DNA from 3 places in the Arthrobacter sp. PM3 genome. Region 1 is predicted to be linked to each of the others. Evidence: riboswitches for the same ligand, from Rfam matches in the RefSeq annotation. Region 1 holds a riboswitch; each other region holds the start of a gene.
What was found. Region 1 has a riboswitch for cyclic di-AMP ahead of CFN17_RS10840 (NlpC/P60 family protein). Riboswitches for the same ligand answer to the same signal wherever they lie in the genome.

Region 1 (4,925 bases):
CCGCATCATTCCCGGGCCGGTGTGCTGCGCTGGCGAGGCCATGCCGTAGAGCAGGCGGAAGGGCATGAGCCGGGTCCGGCCGGGGTCGGCCTCGATGGTGGAGCCGCACGGCACGTCGCTCAGCGGCGGCATGGACCGGTGCCCGAGGGCTGCCAGCAGCGGACCGCCGATGGTGGACAGCGCCATCATGGCCGCGAGGGGGTTGCCGGGCAGGCCGATGACGTAGCGGCCGTCGGGTAGTTCGGCGAGGACGGCCGGGTGGCCGGGCCGCATGGCGATCCCGTCGATCAGCAGGCGTCCGCCCAGCTCCGCGACGGAACGCCGGAGGTGGTCCGTGCCGGAGCGTCCCGTGCCGCCGGTGGTGATGACGACGTCGGCGGGCGGGCTGTCATCGGCAGGATCGCCAGCGGTGCTCCCGGCGCCGGGCGGAGAGACGGGCTGGCCGTCCTCGAGCGCTGCCAGCCATTCGGCATAGGTGTCGCCGATCTTCACTTCCTCGGTGCAGATCCCGCCGAGCATGGCCACGACCGCTCCCAGCTGGGGGCCAAAGGTGTCCCTGACTTGCCCGGGCGCCGGCGTCCCGGACGTGACAACCTCGGAGCCGGTGAAGACGAGGCGCACCACGGCTTTGCCGAGCACCGGGAGGGTGTCGGTTCCGGCCAGGGCCGCGAGGGCCAGGTGGGCCGGATTGAGGACGGTGCCGCCCTTGATCAGGATGTCGCCGGCGGCAGCTTCCTCGCCTGCTTTCCTGATGTGGTCGCCGTTGCGAGGATCGCCCGGCTTCGCGGAACCGCCGAGCTTCAGGACCGGCAGGCCGTCCTCGTCGGTGTCGATGACGCCGCTTTCGCTGCGCAGGACGGCTTTGGCGCCTGCCGGGATGAGGCCGCCGGTGGCGACCGGGCTGGCCTGGTGCGGGGCCAGCCGCTGGTTGGGTTCGGCCAGGATCCAGGGACCGCTGCCGTTGACGGCCCAGCCGTCCATGGCGGAGGAGGCATAGTGGGGCATGTCCTGCTGTGCCTCGACGTCCGCGGCCAGGGTCCGGCCCAGGGCCTGCCGGAGCGGGACGGGGGCGGCGGGGATGGGGGCGGCGCAGTCGAAGGCGAGCTGCCGGGCCTCCTGCCAGGTGTGGGCCAGATGCCGGTGCGGCTCGTCCGTGCCTGCGGGGTCGGGTCCGCTGCCCTCCGGGGGCGCGGGCGTCATGCCCCGGTGGCTTCGGCGGCCGCGTAGTCCTTGGCAAGCCTGCGGGCTACGGCCATGGCGGCCTGCATGGGGTCGGCATCCGCGGCTTGTCCCGCACCGGAGGCCAGGCCCGCGGCGTAGCCTGCGATGAACGTGGTCAGCGGCGCCGCCGGGCGGACCACGGAGTGCGCGGCCACGCCTGCGAGGGAGAGGACCTCGTTCACGTCAATCTCGACTTCTTCGAGCTGGAGGGCCTGGAGCAGGGCACGGCACCAGTCTTCCAGCGTTTCATCCTGGCTTTTCACCGTTTGCCTCCATGGTCGGGTTCTGCTGCGCGGTGCCGGGGCCCGGACCAAGGCCTGGAATCCCGCCGGACACCCCTAGTGCGGCTGCGTCATCCCAAGTGTCAACATCATCCGTGGACCCCTGGGGGACGCGAACTTCCCGCACCTCCAGCCTAGCAAGAAGGGCGAAGACCGAGGCGTTTTCGAGCCTGTCCTCGCGCGCTGCGTCCGTCGCAGCCCGTTGTAGCGCAGCCGTGCCATAAAAACCCGCGAGCGGCTGCTTGCGCCCCTCGGCCGAGACGGCCATGACGCCGTCGCCCGCAATGCCGGCCTGTTCGTCGATCAGCGCGTCGGCGAGGGCACGGACGGCCGCTGCGGACCGGGGCATGTCGCAGGCCAGGACCAGGGTGAAGGGCGCGGGGGCGCCGGGACTTGAGGCGCGGTCGGCCAGGGCGCTGAGCCCGGCCGCGATGGCGGCCGCCGGTCCCCCGAAGGGCGGATCTTCCCGGCAGGTCAGGGTCCCCGCCGGCAGGTCACCGGGGTCGGGCCCGACGACGGCAACCCGTCCGGCGCCGTCCGCGGCGCGCAGGGACCGCGCGAGGAGGGTGGCGCCGTCATACATGAGCCGGGCCTTGGGCACACCGCCGAGACGGGCGGACCTGCCCCCGGCGAGGATGATGGCGTCGAACTCCACGGGGTCAGCCTAACCCGGCACCGGCCACTATTCGTTCAAACAACAGCTCAAACAGCAGTTCAAACAGCAGTTCAGGCGGCCGATTCCGGCAGCAGGAACGGGTCCCAGGCCGGCGTCGGCTTCTCAAGTTCTTTGATCTGCCAGATGGTGCCCTTCGGCGGGCCGGGCACGAAGCCGAGCTTCCAGCCCATTTCCGCCGGCGTGTGGTCGCCCTTGGCGTTGTTGCAGCGCAGGCACGCCGCCACGAGGTTCTCCCACGAGTCGGCACCGCCGCGGGACTTGGGCTGGACGTGGTCGATCGTGTGGGCGGCCTTGCCGCAGTACGCGCAGCGGTGGGCGTCGCGGCGGAGCACGCCGCGGCGGCTGACCGCCGTGACCGTGTTGTACCGCGGCCGGATGTAGCGGTTTAGCAGGATGACGGACGGGCGGCCCAGGATGTCCTGGGGGCCGACCACGGGGTCGTCCCCCTCGGCCACCACACTGGCCTTTCCGGTCAGGACAAGGACCAGCGCCCGGCGGAAGGTGACTACCGCCAGCGGCTCATATCCAGCATTCAGAACGAGAGTGCGCATCCGCATACCTCTTCACGGCCGCACCCGCCAGGGGCACGAGGGCCGGCTGCCCTCTGCATGGTCGGGCTATGGATCGACAAGACAAGAGTAAACACTCAACTGCCGGATCACCGAATATTTTTTCGCTGGCGCGGCGGGCGGCGCGGAAAGTTCATTCCCCGGCAACGCAAAAACCCCCGCCTCGTGAGGCGGGGGTCTTTGCGTGTGCGGTGGGCGTGAGCTTAGCCGCCGACGCGGATGAAGACCGGGCCGGAGCCGACGTTAACGCTGTACAGCGCGGTGGTGCCGCCGTTCCAGCCGCCGTGCACTGCCATGCCGTTGCCGACGTAGACCGCGATGTGGGCCATGCCGACGCCGCCGTTCTGGTAGTACGCGAGGTCACCCGGGCGTGCTTCCGCGGCGCTCACGGTGCGGCCCAGGGACAGGTAGCCTGCCGGCCAGCCGTGGTAGTGGATGCCGGCCGCAGCGAGGGCGTTGGTGGCGAGGGCGGTGCAGTCCTGCGCGACACCGATCTGTGCGTAGGCCGCAGCAGCGATGGTCGCGCCGGCGCCGCTGCCGATCCCGGCCGGGGCCTGGGCGGCCACGCCGCCGCTGACGCCCAGCTGGGCGCCGCCGGCCTGGGAAGCCGTGGCGTCCTGGACCTTGACGACCGGCTTGGGGGCCTCGACGACGGGGGCCGGCGTCGTCGTGACGGCGGGCTTCTCGTAGGAGATCGCGATGGTGGATGCGGCCGAGATCGTGGCCGGAGCGGAGGACTGGACCTCCAGGGCCGAAGCCGAGGTGGATTCGCGCTGAACGTTGGTCTCAGCAGCGTTGGCTGCGATTCCGCTGGTCAGAACCAGACCGGAGGCTGCGGCGATGACCGCGGCCTGACGGCCCATGCCGCCGGCGTTGTCGCCGACAGCCTTAGCAATAACAGCCAACGAGTTGGTCTTGGTGACCTCGGCGCGGTGCCGTGCAGCGGTTGCACGAGTAGTCATTAAGTTCTCTCTTTCGTGATCCTTGGACCGCGCGCTTCGGGCGCGGAGTGAGGACGCTCCGGCATCTTGGGGGTACGCCGGATCGCCCCGTAAAACGGGTTACTTAGCGAAGGGTGTACTGCGAAGACGCGCCAAAAGCGGGAACTGCATGCTGTCCGGGCTCGGTAGAGATTGAGCCTGCGGAACGTGATCCAATCCGGGCACCGGCAAGGGCGGCACGTGATGTGGATGCCAGCGGGCTCAGGTGAGCCGCGCCAGTGCGCAGACGCGCAGCATTGTGGCGTGAAGACACGAAAGTAGCCTCTCCCAATGCCTACGAGGTGAGCTGTCGGATTCGGATGGGAGTCACCCGGCCGCGCCGCTTCCTGGGAAGCTTTGCGACTTAACCCCTAGGCCTTCTTTCGAAGGCCGAAATTGGTTCCCCCGCCCCTGCCAGACGATGTAATGCGAACGGACCTTGAGCGGTGGCAGAGCTAGGCAATCCACTCAAGAGCGCCAACTTCGGAAAAGTTGGCGTGCTTCAAACCCTACAGGAGTCCGGCCGCAATGTCACATTCAGATCACGGCGTGTCACGGTGAATTGAGAGTCGGCCATCGTCTTTATTAGAGCCAGCCGAGGGGGTCGACGACGTCGCCGTTGACCATCACTTCAAAGTGGAGGTGGCAGCCGGTGGAGGCGCCGGTGGTTCCGCTCATGGCGACGACGTCGCCGCGGGAGACCTTCTGGCCCACCGTCACCGTGGACGAGGACAGGTGGTTGTACGTGGTCTCCAGGCCGTTGCCGTGGTCGATGACCACCCGGTTTCCGCCGCCGTAGGGGTGCCATCCGTTGAAGGTCACGGTGCCGCTGGCGGCCGCGTGGACCGGCGTGCCGCACTGGGCGGCGAAGTCCTGGCCTCGGTGGAACTCCCCCGCGCCTCCCGTGATGGGACTCACGCGGTAACCGAACGGCGAAGCGGTGACCATCTGGTCCAGCGGTGCACCCAGCGTGCCGGCCGACGCGGCGCGGGTGATGCTGCCGACCGACTGGGCGCTCAGCAGCTGCTTGAGTTTGCCGTCCGGGTCGCCCTTGGTGGTGACGGCCGTCCGGCTGAAATCAACCTTTGCGGCGGCGGCAGCCGTGACATCCGGCTGCGCAGCGGCCGAAATCGCGCCGGACCCGCCCGTGTTCGAGGCCATGACCGGGTTGGTGACGGGGACCGTGACCGTGAGCACC
Region 2 (4,925 bases), 200 kb from region 1:
ACCCTCGCCTCGCTGGTCTGGACCATGGTGGTGGTCTCCGCCGGCGGGCTCGTGCTGATCGGCCTCGCCGGCACTGCCCTGATCCGGCGCACCATGAAGCCGCTGGAACAGCTGTCCGAAGTGGCCACCCAGGTCTCCCGGCTCCCGCTGGACGCGGGCGAGGTGGCGCTCGCGGTGCGCGTTCCGGCGTCGGCCGCCCATCCCGGAACCGAGGTGGGCAGCGTGGGCTACGCGCTGAACCAGATGCTGGACAACGTCTCCAACGCGCTTGAGGCGCGGCAGGAGAGCGAGATGAAGGTGCGGCAGTTCGTCGCCGATGCCTCGCACGAACTGCGCACGCCGCTCACGGCCATCCGCGGCTACACCGAGCTGATGCGCATGACCGAGCATTTCACTCCGGACGGGGAGAAGTCCCTCTCCCGGGTCCAAAGCCAGTCCGAGCGGATGACCACCCTGGTGGAGGACCTGCTGCTGCTGGCACGCCTGGACGAGGGGCAGCCGCTCAAGATCACCGACGTCGACCTCACCCAGCTGGCCATCGAAACGGTGAGCGATGAGAAAGTCATGGCCCCGGACCGTATCTGGCACCTTGAACTGCCGGACGAGCCCGTGGTGGTGCGCGGCGACGCGACGCAGCTCCACCAAGTCCTCGCCAACCTGCTGTCCAACGCCCGCAAACACACAGAGCCCGGGACCACGGTAGTCACGGGCGTCATGCGGTCCGCGGACGGCAGCGCCGTGATCACGGTGACAGATAACGGCAGCGGCATCGCCCCCGAGTTCGTGGGGCGGGTTTTCGCCCGCTTCGCCCGGGCCGATGCCGCGCGCGCCAATCCGGCAAGTCCCGCCGCCAAGCCGGCGGTGGCGACGGCCGGCGCCCGGCCGGGGTCTGCTCCCCGCGCCGGCGCAGGCCCTGCTTCCATTGGCGCCGGCCCGGCCGGGGCGGCTTCGCCCGCACCGACCTCCGAGGGTACGAGCGGGCTGGGCTTGTCCATCGTCCAGTCCATCGTGGCGGCCCACGGGGGCACCGTCGAGGTCACGTCGCGGCCCGGCCGGACAGAGTTCGCCGTGCGGCTGCCGGCGGCACCGCCGTCGGCCTAGCGCCCGCCCTCAGGCCTGCGGGGCGGCCGCGCAAGCCGACACTCCGGCACTGTGACCCCCGTTACCGAAATGTGACTTAAGCTGCCAAGTGCTGTAGCGTCGATGTGGTGCGGCCTGAACTGACGCCGCACATCCGGTTGGACGCCAAACTCTGCCGCTTCCCGGATTCCGCTGGACCAGGCAGAGGCGGGGGACCCAGAGTTCCCGGGCATTCTGCACACTTGCGCCCTTGGGGTGAAGCCGACACGTGACTTTCCGTGCGGCCGGATGACCTCATCCGAACCCGACAGCTAACTCCGCCGGCGTTGAGAGGCGATCATGACTGACTTCCAGGTACAAACGCGCCCTGACGGCGCTTCTATCCGCTCCCCCAAATCCCGGCACCGCGCCGAACCGGCGCGCCAGGCCACCGGACTGTCGCGGCTGGCCGCCGGGCTGGGCGCCACCGGGCGCCGCGCCGCCGTCGCCACCGCAGCCTGCGCGCTGCTGCTCGGCGGCGCCGCCGCCAGCCAGGCAGCCGAGACGGCCGCCCACGCGGCAAACTTTGCCGGCACCGAGGCGGCCACCGTCGCCGACCCGCTGGCCAAGCTCAACTTCGAACGCGTCCAGGTTGCCGCGACCGGCGCCTCGGCCGGGAAGAACGTGGCAGCTCAGCTCGCCGATGTGCAGGCCGCCGAGCCGCCGGCCAAGGCCCCCGCGGCTCCGGCCCCGGCCGCCCCCGCACCGGCCGCCGCGCCGGCGGCGCCCGCAGCCGCGCCGGCGGCGCCCGCTCCGGCAGCCGCGCCCGCACCGGCACCGGCACCGGCCGCCGCACCGGTCGCAATCGACGACCCCGCCGGCGCACAGGCCTACGCGGCTGCCCAGCTGGGCAGCTACGGCTGGGCACCGGGCCAGATGCAGTGCCTGCAGAAGCTCTGGACCAAGGAATCGGACTGGAAGACAACCGCCACGAACCCCAGCAGCGGCGCCTACGGCGTGGTCCAGTCCCTGCCCGCTGCCAAGATGGCGAGCGCCGGCGCCGACTACATGACCAACTACCGGACCCAGATCAACTGGGGCCTGAACTACGTCAAGGAGCGCTACGGCTCCCCCTGCGGCGCCCTGAACTTCCACCTGGCGCACAACTGGTACTAAGCCGTCACCGTACCGGCGATGGGCCGGCACCGGACCTCAGGTATCGCCCGCGCCCGCCAGACTCACAGGAACGCCCCGAACCGGCCGGTTCGGGGCGTTCCTGTGTTTCCGTCGTACTTCCACAGGCCCCGCACAGCTTGACCCTAAAGCCCTCATATGGGCCGCCGGGAAAGTTGAGCCATGACGTTCACAGACCAGGCCTCAGGAACCCCGCCCCGACCCACGGCGACGCTGGCCGACGCGCACGCACCGGCTCCGTTCGCCGGTGCGCTGACCGATCCCGGCGGCCGGCGCTCACCGGTTGACACGCGTGCCAGCACACCGCTGCTGGACGTCACCATCCCGGTCTTCAACGAAGAACGCGACCTCGAGGCCTGCCTGCGCCGCCTGCACGCCTATCTCCTCGGATCCTTCCCGCACCCCTTCCGGATCACGGTGGCGGACAACGCCAGCACCGACGGGACGCTCAAGACCGCGGAGCGGGTAGCGCGCGAGCTCCGCGAAGTGACCGTGGTCCACATGGCCGAGAAAGGGCGCGGCAACGCGCTGCGGAAGGTGTGGCTCGCCTCGCCGTCGCCTGTCCTGGCCTACATGGACGTGGACCTGTCCACCGACCTCGCGGCGCTCGGCCCGCTCCTTGCCCCGCTCATTTCGGGCCACTCCGACCTCGCGATCGGCACCCGCCTGACCCGTAGTTCACGCGTGGTCCGCGGACCCAAACGGGAATTCATCTCGCGCAGCTACAACTTCCTGCTGCAGTCCCTGATGGGCGCCCACTTCAGCGACGCCCAGTGCGGCTTCAAGGCGATCCGCGCCGATGTCGCCCGGCAACTGCTCCCCCACACGCTGGACAACGCCTGGTTCTTCGACACCGAATTGCTGGTCCTGGCCGAAAAGTGCGGCCTGCGGGTCCACGAAGTCCCGGTGGACTGGACCGACGACCCGGATTCCAGCGTGGACATCATGCAGACCGCCCTCGCCGACCTACGCGGCATGGCGCGGCTAAGCCGGGACCTGGTCTCCGGCCGGATCCCGCTACCCGAGCTGCGGGCCGCCCTGGCCCGCGGCCCGCTCCCGGCATCATCGCGGGCCCAGGAACAAAGCCCCGGCGGCAGCCTCTTCGGACAGCTCGTCCGCTTCGGCAGCATCGGGGTGGCCTCCACCCTGGCCTACCTGGTGATCTTCCTGCTCTGCCGCGGGTTCATGGACCCGCAGCTGGCCAACTTCCTCGCCCTGCTCACCACCGCCGTGGCCAACACCGCCGCCAACCGGCGGTTCACGTTCGGCATCCAGGGCAGCAGCCAGGCGGCACGGCACCACTTCGAGGGCCTGCTGGTGTTCGGGATCGGGCTGGCCCTGACCTCGGGCGCCCTCGCTCTGGTCCACGGCGTGTCCGGCGGAACACCGGACCGCTGGCTCGAACTCGCCACGGTCACCGCCGCCAACCTGGCCGCCACCGCCGTCAAATTCCTGCTCTTCCGGCTGGTGGTCTTCCGCCACCGCCCCGCCGCCGTGCCGGCGCCCGGCGCCACCGACGCTTCCCTCCCCCGCACAGAAACGGCCAAGTAAATGACCGCAACCATCACCCCCGCCGCCGGAACCCCCGCCGGTGATCTGCCGGCAGCCCGGAACACACCCCCGTCGCCGAGCCGCCGGGAACGGCTGCTGTTCGGCCCGCAGCCCCGCTGGGTGCGGCCCTCGGCCGCGCTGCTGCTGGCCGCCACCGCGGTGCTCTACCTTTGGAACCTGGAAGCCACCGGCTACGGCAACTCCTTCTACGCCGCGGCCATCCAGGCCGGCACCAAGGACTGGACCGCGCTGCTGTTCGGCTCCCTCGACGCCGGGAACGCCATCACGGTGGACAAGCCGCCGGCCGCCCTCTGGATCCCGGCCCTTGCCGGGCGAATCTTCGGCTTCTCGGCACTGAGCATGCTCATTCCCCAGGCGCTCATGGGAGTCGCCGCCGTCGGGCTCCTCTATCTGACGGTCAAGCGCGTGTCCGGGCCCGCAGCTGGCCTGCTGGCCGGCGGCGCACTCGCGCTGACCCCGGTGGCCGCCCTCATGTTCCGGTTCAACAACCCGGACGCCATGCTCACCCTGTGCCTGGTGCTGGCAGCCTACCTCACCACCCGCGCCATCGAAAAAGCCGGCTGGACATGGCTCGCCGCTGCCGGCGCGGTGATCGGGCTGGCGTTCCTGACCAAGATGCTGCAGGGCTTCCTGATCGTGCCCGGGCTGGCCCTGGCCTACCTGTGGGCGGCGCCGACCACCCTGCGCCGGCGGATCCTGCACCTGCTGGCCGCCGCCGCCGGGATCGCCGTGGTGGCCGGCAGCTACATTGCCCTCTTCCAGCTGACCCCGGCCTCGGCGCGGCCCTACATGGCCGGCTCGGAGACCAACAGTTTCCTGGAACTGACGTTCGGCTACAACGGCCTGGGCCGGATCACCGGCTCCGGCGGCATGCCGGGCGGGAACGGCATGCCCGGCGGGAACGGCGGGGGCCCGGGCGGTAACGGCAACGTCGGCTTCGGCGGCGCGGCGGGGATCACCCGGATGTTCGGGACGAGCTTCGGCGGCGAGGTGTCCTGGCTGCTGCCGGCGGCCCTGGTCCTGTTGGCGGCCGGGCTGTGGTTCACGCGCCGCGAAGCCCGGACGTCCAGGACCCGTGCGGCGCTCCTGCTGTGGGGCGG
Region 3 (4,925 bases), 1.2 Mb from region 1:
GACGCTGCCCGTGCTGATCGGCGTCGTGACCGCGGCCGCCGTCGCCGGCGACCAGGTCGGCTACATGCTGGGGCGCACCTTCGGCCGCCGCTGGTTCAAGGACGACGCCCGGATCCTGAAGACTGCACACCTGACCACAACGGAGGAATTCTTCCGGCGCCACGGCGGCGCCGCCGTCGTGCTGGCCCGGTTCGTGCCCATGGTGCGGACCTTCGCGCCGCTCAGCGCCGGGATCGCGAGATACGGCTACAAGTCCTTCACCCTGTGGAATGTCACCGGCGCGCTCGTGTGGGCCGCGTCCGTGACGCTGCTCGGCACCTGGCTGGGTCACTTTGAGATCATCGCCAGGAACATCGACCTGATCGCCGTGGCGATGGTCCTCGTATCCGTGCTGCCCCCGGCTGTGAAGCTTCTCAAACTCCGCCGCCGCGGCACCGGACCCGAAACCCCCGGCCCAAGCGCCGCCGGCACGGGGGAAGTCGACGTGAGCGACGGCGACGGGACAGACGCCGATGACGGGGACGACACGGGGGCGCGAACCGCGAACGGAGCCCTGACCCGGGAAATGGCCGCGGAAGAATAGCCCCATGACAACCGCTGACAGGCCGGCCCTGCTGCTCATCGAGGACGACGCGGTCCTGGGGCCGCTGATCGCCGAGCTCCTGGACCCGGATTACCGCGTCCGGCTGGTCACTAATGGCCACGACGGCCTGCACGTGGCACTGACGGAGGCGTGGGACGTGATGGTGATCGACCGCGGGCTGCCCGGGATGGACGGCATCGCCGTCATCGCGGCCCTGCGCTCCAAGGGCGTCGCCACGCCAATCCTGATCCTGACAGCGCTGGGCGACGCCGGCGAGAAAATCAGGGGCCTGGACGCAGGCGCCAACGACTACGTGACCAAGCCTTTCGACGCCGGTGAGCTGGCGGCACGGCTGCGGGCACTGACCCGTACCTTTCCGGCCGCACGGGCGCCGCTGGCGATCGGCGACTGGGAACTGGACCCGGCGTCGCGAACGGTCCGGTCCATCTACGGCCACACGGTATCTCTGACCGCGAAGGAGGGCCAGCTGCTCGCGGCCCTCGCCACGGAGCCGGACCGCGTCTTTACCCGGGACGAACTCCTGACGGCCCACTTCCACCCCACCGACCAGCCCGGTGTGATCGACACGTACGTCCACCACCTGCGCCGGAAGATCGCCCGGACCGTCGTCCGCACGGTCCATGGTGTCGGCTATCAGATCGGCGACGCCCGTGAGTAGCGGCGGGGTTCCCGGCGGGGATCCGGACCGCTCCACCCTGCGGAAGGCCTCGCTCAAAGTCGCGCTGCGGATCAGCGCCGCGTGCGCGGTGATGGTCCTGGCGCTGCTCGCCGTTACGGCCCTCTATCTGCTGAACCAGCTGGCCCATCCCAAAATGCCGGGGACGGCGTCACCCGGGACGGCGTACGCGTACCTGGATTCCCGGGATGTGCTCGAGGCCATGGTGATCGCGGGGGCGGCAGGGATCGTGCTGGCGGGCGTCACCGGCTGGCTCAGTGCGCGCAGCGCCATCCGTCCCCTCGGCGATGCCCTGGCCCGGCAACGGCGTTTCGTCCAGGATGCCAGCCACGAGCTGCGTACCCCGCTAACCATCCTGGATACCCGGATCCAGCTGGCCCAGCGCCACACCGAACCCGGCTCCCGGCAGGCCCGGGACCTGGCCCGGATCCGGGACGACACCGCAACGCTGACCGGGATTGTCAACGAGCTGCTCCTCGCGGCCACCGCCGGAGTGCCCGGCCGGCCGGCAGCACCGGCCGACCTTGCCCGCACCGCCGCCGATGTCGCCGAAGGCCTCCGGCTCGTGGCGGAGGAACGGGGCGTGCACCTGGACGTCACCGCGGACGCCCGGCCGCTGGCCCGGATCGACGGCAACGCCCTGCGCCGCGCCGTGCTGGCTCTGGCGGACAATGCGCTTGCCCACACCCCGCCGGGCGGCCGCGTGGGAATCACGACGTCGGTCGAGCAGAACCGCGCGGTGATCACCGTCGCGGATACGGGGACGGGAATCACCGGCGTCGACCGGGACCGGATCTTTGACCGTTTCGTGCGGACCGCCGGCAACGGCGGACCGCACGGGCAGCGGAGCTTTGGCATCGGCCTGGCCCTTGTCCGGGAAATCGCCGTGGCGGCGGGGGGCGCCGTCGAGGTGGCTTCCACCGGCGCGGCGGGAACGGTCATGAAGATGACGCTGCCGCTGGCCGGGACCGCCGGGCCGTGAGCGGCCCGGCGGCGGGGAAAGCCGGCACATAGGAAAGACCGGCGATCGCCTGCCCCCAAGGGAATTCGATCGCCGGTCTTTCCGGACTGGTTGGCGCTGCCTTGCTGCGCCCTATACTGCGGCGCCCTGCACTGGCAGGGCCCGCTCACTGGCCTGCGAGCGCCCGGACAACTTAGGCGCGGACGAAGGTCACGCCGCCGGTCGCGGTGAGCCAGGACAGCGGGTGGACGATCGTCTGGTTGGAGCCGTTCATGCCGCCGCTGACCACCTGGCCGTTGCCGGCGTAGATGCCGACGTGGCCGGACTGGACCACCATGTCGCCGGGCTGCGGGGTAGCCACCACAGTTCCGAGGCCAAGGAACGCCCGGGGGCCGATGTCGCCTACGGGCTTGCCTGCCGCGCCGAGGGCCTTTTCCACCATGGCGGTGCAGTCCTGGGTGATGCCCAGCTGGCTGTACGCGGCGGACAGCATGATGGCGTTGCGGCTGCCGGCAGGGGCCGCGGCGGCAGGGGCAGCCGGGGCGGCCTGCACCTGGACGGTCGGCTTGGGCGCGGCCGGGGCCGCTGCGGGCGCGGCGGCGGGAGCAGCGGCAACAGGCTTGGGCTGTTCGATGACCGGCGCGGCAATCGAGGAAACCGCGGGGCGGTCAAAGCTGATCTTGACGGTTGAATCGGCGCTGACGGGCGCACTGACCTGCGCCTGGACGTCAACGTTCGACGCCGGAGCGGAGTCCCGCTGCACAGGTGCGGTAGCGGCGTTGGCCGCCATTCCGCTGGTGAGGACCAGGCCGGATGCGGCGGTGATGACGGCGGCATGGCGCGCAAAAGTATTGATTGAAGTCATGGATGTACCTCTCCCAATGCCTGCGAGGTGAGCTGTCGGATTCGGATGGGAGGCACCCGGCCGCACTCCAGGGCCCGGCGTAGCGGGCACCGTGCGGCTTCACCCCAAGGCCTGCATGTCAGCAAGCCGAAAGTGGTTTCCCCGCCTCTGCCGGTCGTTGCTGCGAGTTACCCCCGTGCCGCGGCAGAGTTAGGCAATCGGCTGGGGAGCGCCCGTATCGGAGACAACAGGCACATATCCACCGTAACGCGATCCGCGGTCAAAAGTCACATTCAGGTAACGGCCGCCACGTTTCGGACCCGCCGAAGCCCATAGGGCTGCACCTCATCCGAACACTAGGATGATGCCATCAGCACCACCTTCGAAGCGGAGGCCCGAAAATGAACAGGCACTGTGTCGCGATCTGCCAGCTGAGCAACCAGCCCCAGGAGGATTTCGACGTCAACACCGAGCTGCTGATCCTGGACGGCCAGGACGTCCACGTCTCCACCTGGGACGCGGAACCGCGGGACGGCGGCTTCGATGAGCACGTCTTGAACGACCGGGTGGACGCCCTTGGGTTCATGGTGGTCAACGACTGGGCGTTCCTGGACGGCAAGGCCTACGCGGTGGTGGAACGGCGGTCCGGAACCTAGGCGCGGTGCACGGCGGACACGACTAATTTCGTGCCGTGACGTTCCTGACCCTGGCGCTGATCGCCGTCGTCGCCCTGGCCGGCCCCCTGCTCGCACTGCCGGTGCGCTGGCGGCTGCCGGTGGTCCTCGGGGAACTGCTGGCCGGGATCGTGATCGGGCGCTCCGGCCTCGCCCTCGTGGATCCTGCAGATCCCACATTCAGCCTGCTGGCCAACATCGGCTTTGCACTGATGATGTTCGTGGCCGGAACCCATGTTCCCGTGCGCGATCCTCACATCCGCTCGGCGCTCGGCCACGGCACCCGCCGGGCCGTCGCAGCCGCCGCGGCAGCGGCGGCGGTTGGAACCGGGATCGGCCTGCTTTTCGGAACCGGCCATGCTCCCCTCTACGTCGTACTGCTGGCGTCGTCATCGGCCGCACTGGTCCTTCCGATCGTGGACTCCCTACGGCTTGGCGGCCCCCACGTCATCGCCATGACCGCGCAGGTGGCTATCGCCGACATCGCCTGCATTGTGGCGCTGCCGCTGCTGGTGGATCCGCCGCACGCAGGCCGGGCGGCGCTGGGTGTCCTCACGGTAGCGGGCTGCGCGGCGGTCCTCTTCTTCGTGCTGCGCTGGCTGGAGGACACGGGAATCCGCGGGCGCGTGCACCGCCTCTCGGAAAACCGGAAGTTTGCCCTGGAGCTAAGGATCCAGCTCGCGGTGCTGTTCGCCCTTGCCGGCGTCGCGACCTTCAGCAGCGTGTCGGTGATGATGGCGGGCTTTTCCTTCGGCCTGGTGGTGGCCGCCGTCGGCGAGCCGAGGCGGCTGGCCCGGCAATTGTTCGCCCTCAGCGACGGCTTCCTGGGCCCGGTGTTCTTTGTCTGGCTCGGCGCGTCCCTCACCCTGAAGGACCTGGCCGGGCATCCGGACATGATTGCCCTCGGGGTGGCGCTGGGGGCCGGGACGCTGGTGTCCCACGCGAGCCTCGCCTTCCTGGGGCTCCCCTTGCCGCTCGGCGTACTGTCGGCAGCCCAACTCGGTGTGCCGGTGGCGGCCGCGAGCATCGGCACCCAGCTTCAGGTCCTGCTCCCGGGCGAAGCGGCGGCCCTGCTGGTGGGCGCCCTGATCACAATCGCCGCCAGCGCCGTCGCCGGGTCCCGCGCGGCCAGGAAGTTCGCCCTGCCCCAAGGGACCTAAGAAGTC

Region 2: linked by a shared signal. The riboswitch ahead of CFN17_RS09935 (hypothetical protein) and the one ahead of CFN17_RS10840 (NlpC/P60 family protein) in region 1 are both predicted to bind cyclic di-AMP.
Region 3: linked by a shared signal. The riboswitch ahead of CFN17_RS05405 (hypothetical protein) and the one ahead of CFN17_RS10840 (NlpC/P60 family protein) in region 1 are both predicted to bind cyclic di-AMP.

What each region holds. Positions count from the first base shown of each region.
Region 1 covers NZ_CP022314.1:2,348,806-2,353,730, reverse strand. Annotated here, with positions in the region: gene CFN17_RS10860 (molybdopterin molybdotransferase MoeA) at 1-1,200, opposite strand, end outside; gene CFN17_RS10855 (DUF6457 domain-containing protein) at 1,197-1,484, opposite strand; gene CFN17_RS10850 (molybdenum cofactor guanylyltransferase) at 1,468-2,157, opposite strand; gene CFN17_RS10845 (HNH endonuclease) at 2,229-2,729, opposite strand; gene CFN17_RS10840 (NlpC/P60 family protein) at 2,951-3,709, opposite strand; cyclic di-AMP (ydaO/yuaA leader) riboswitch at 4,006-4,189, opposite strand; gene CFN17_RS10835 (M23 family metallopeptidase) at 4,313-4,925, opposite strand, start outside.
Region 2 covers NZ_CP022314.1:2,144,341-2,149,265, reverse strand. Annotated here, with positions in the region: gene CFN17_RS09940 (HAMP domain-containing sensor histidine kinase) at 1-1,101, shown strand, start outside; cyclic di-AMP (ydaO/yuaA leader) riboswitch at 1,261-1,420, shown strand; gene CFN17_RS09935 (hypothetical protein) at 1,420-2,235, shown strand; gene CFN17_RS09930 (bifunctional glycosyltransferase family 2/GtrA family protein) at 2,416-3,804, shown strand; gene CFN17_RS09925 (glycosyltransferase family 39 protein) at 3,805-4,925, shown strand, end outside.
Region 3 covers NZ_CP022314.1:1,167,842-1,172,766, forward strand. Annotated here, with positions in the region: gene CFN17_RS05390 (VTT domain-containing protein) at 1-583, shown strand, start outside; gene CFN17_RS05395 (response regulator transcription factor) at 588-1,262, shown strand; gene CFN17_RS05400 (HAMP domain-containing sensor histidine kinase) at 1,255-2,262, shown strand; gene CFN17_RS05405 (hypothetical protein) at 2,435-3,106, opposite strand; cyclic di-AMP (ydaO/yuaA leader) riboswitch at 3,110-3,312, opposite strand; gene CFN17_RS05410 (hypothetical protein) at 3,487-3,741, shown strand; gene CFN17_RS05415 (cation:proton antiporter) at 3,777-4,919, shown strand; gene CFN17_RS05420 (DNA alkylation repair protein) at 4,916-4,925, opposite strand, start outside.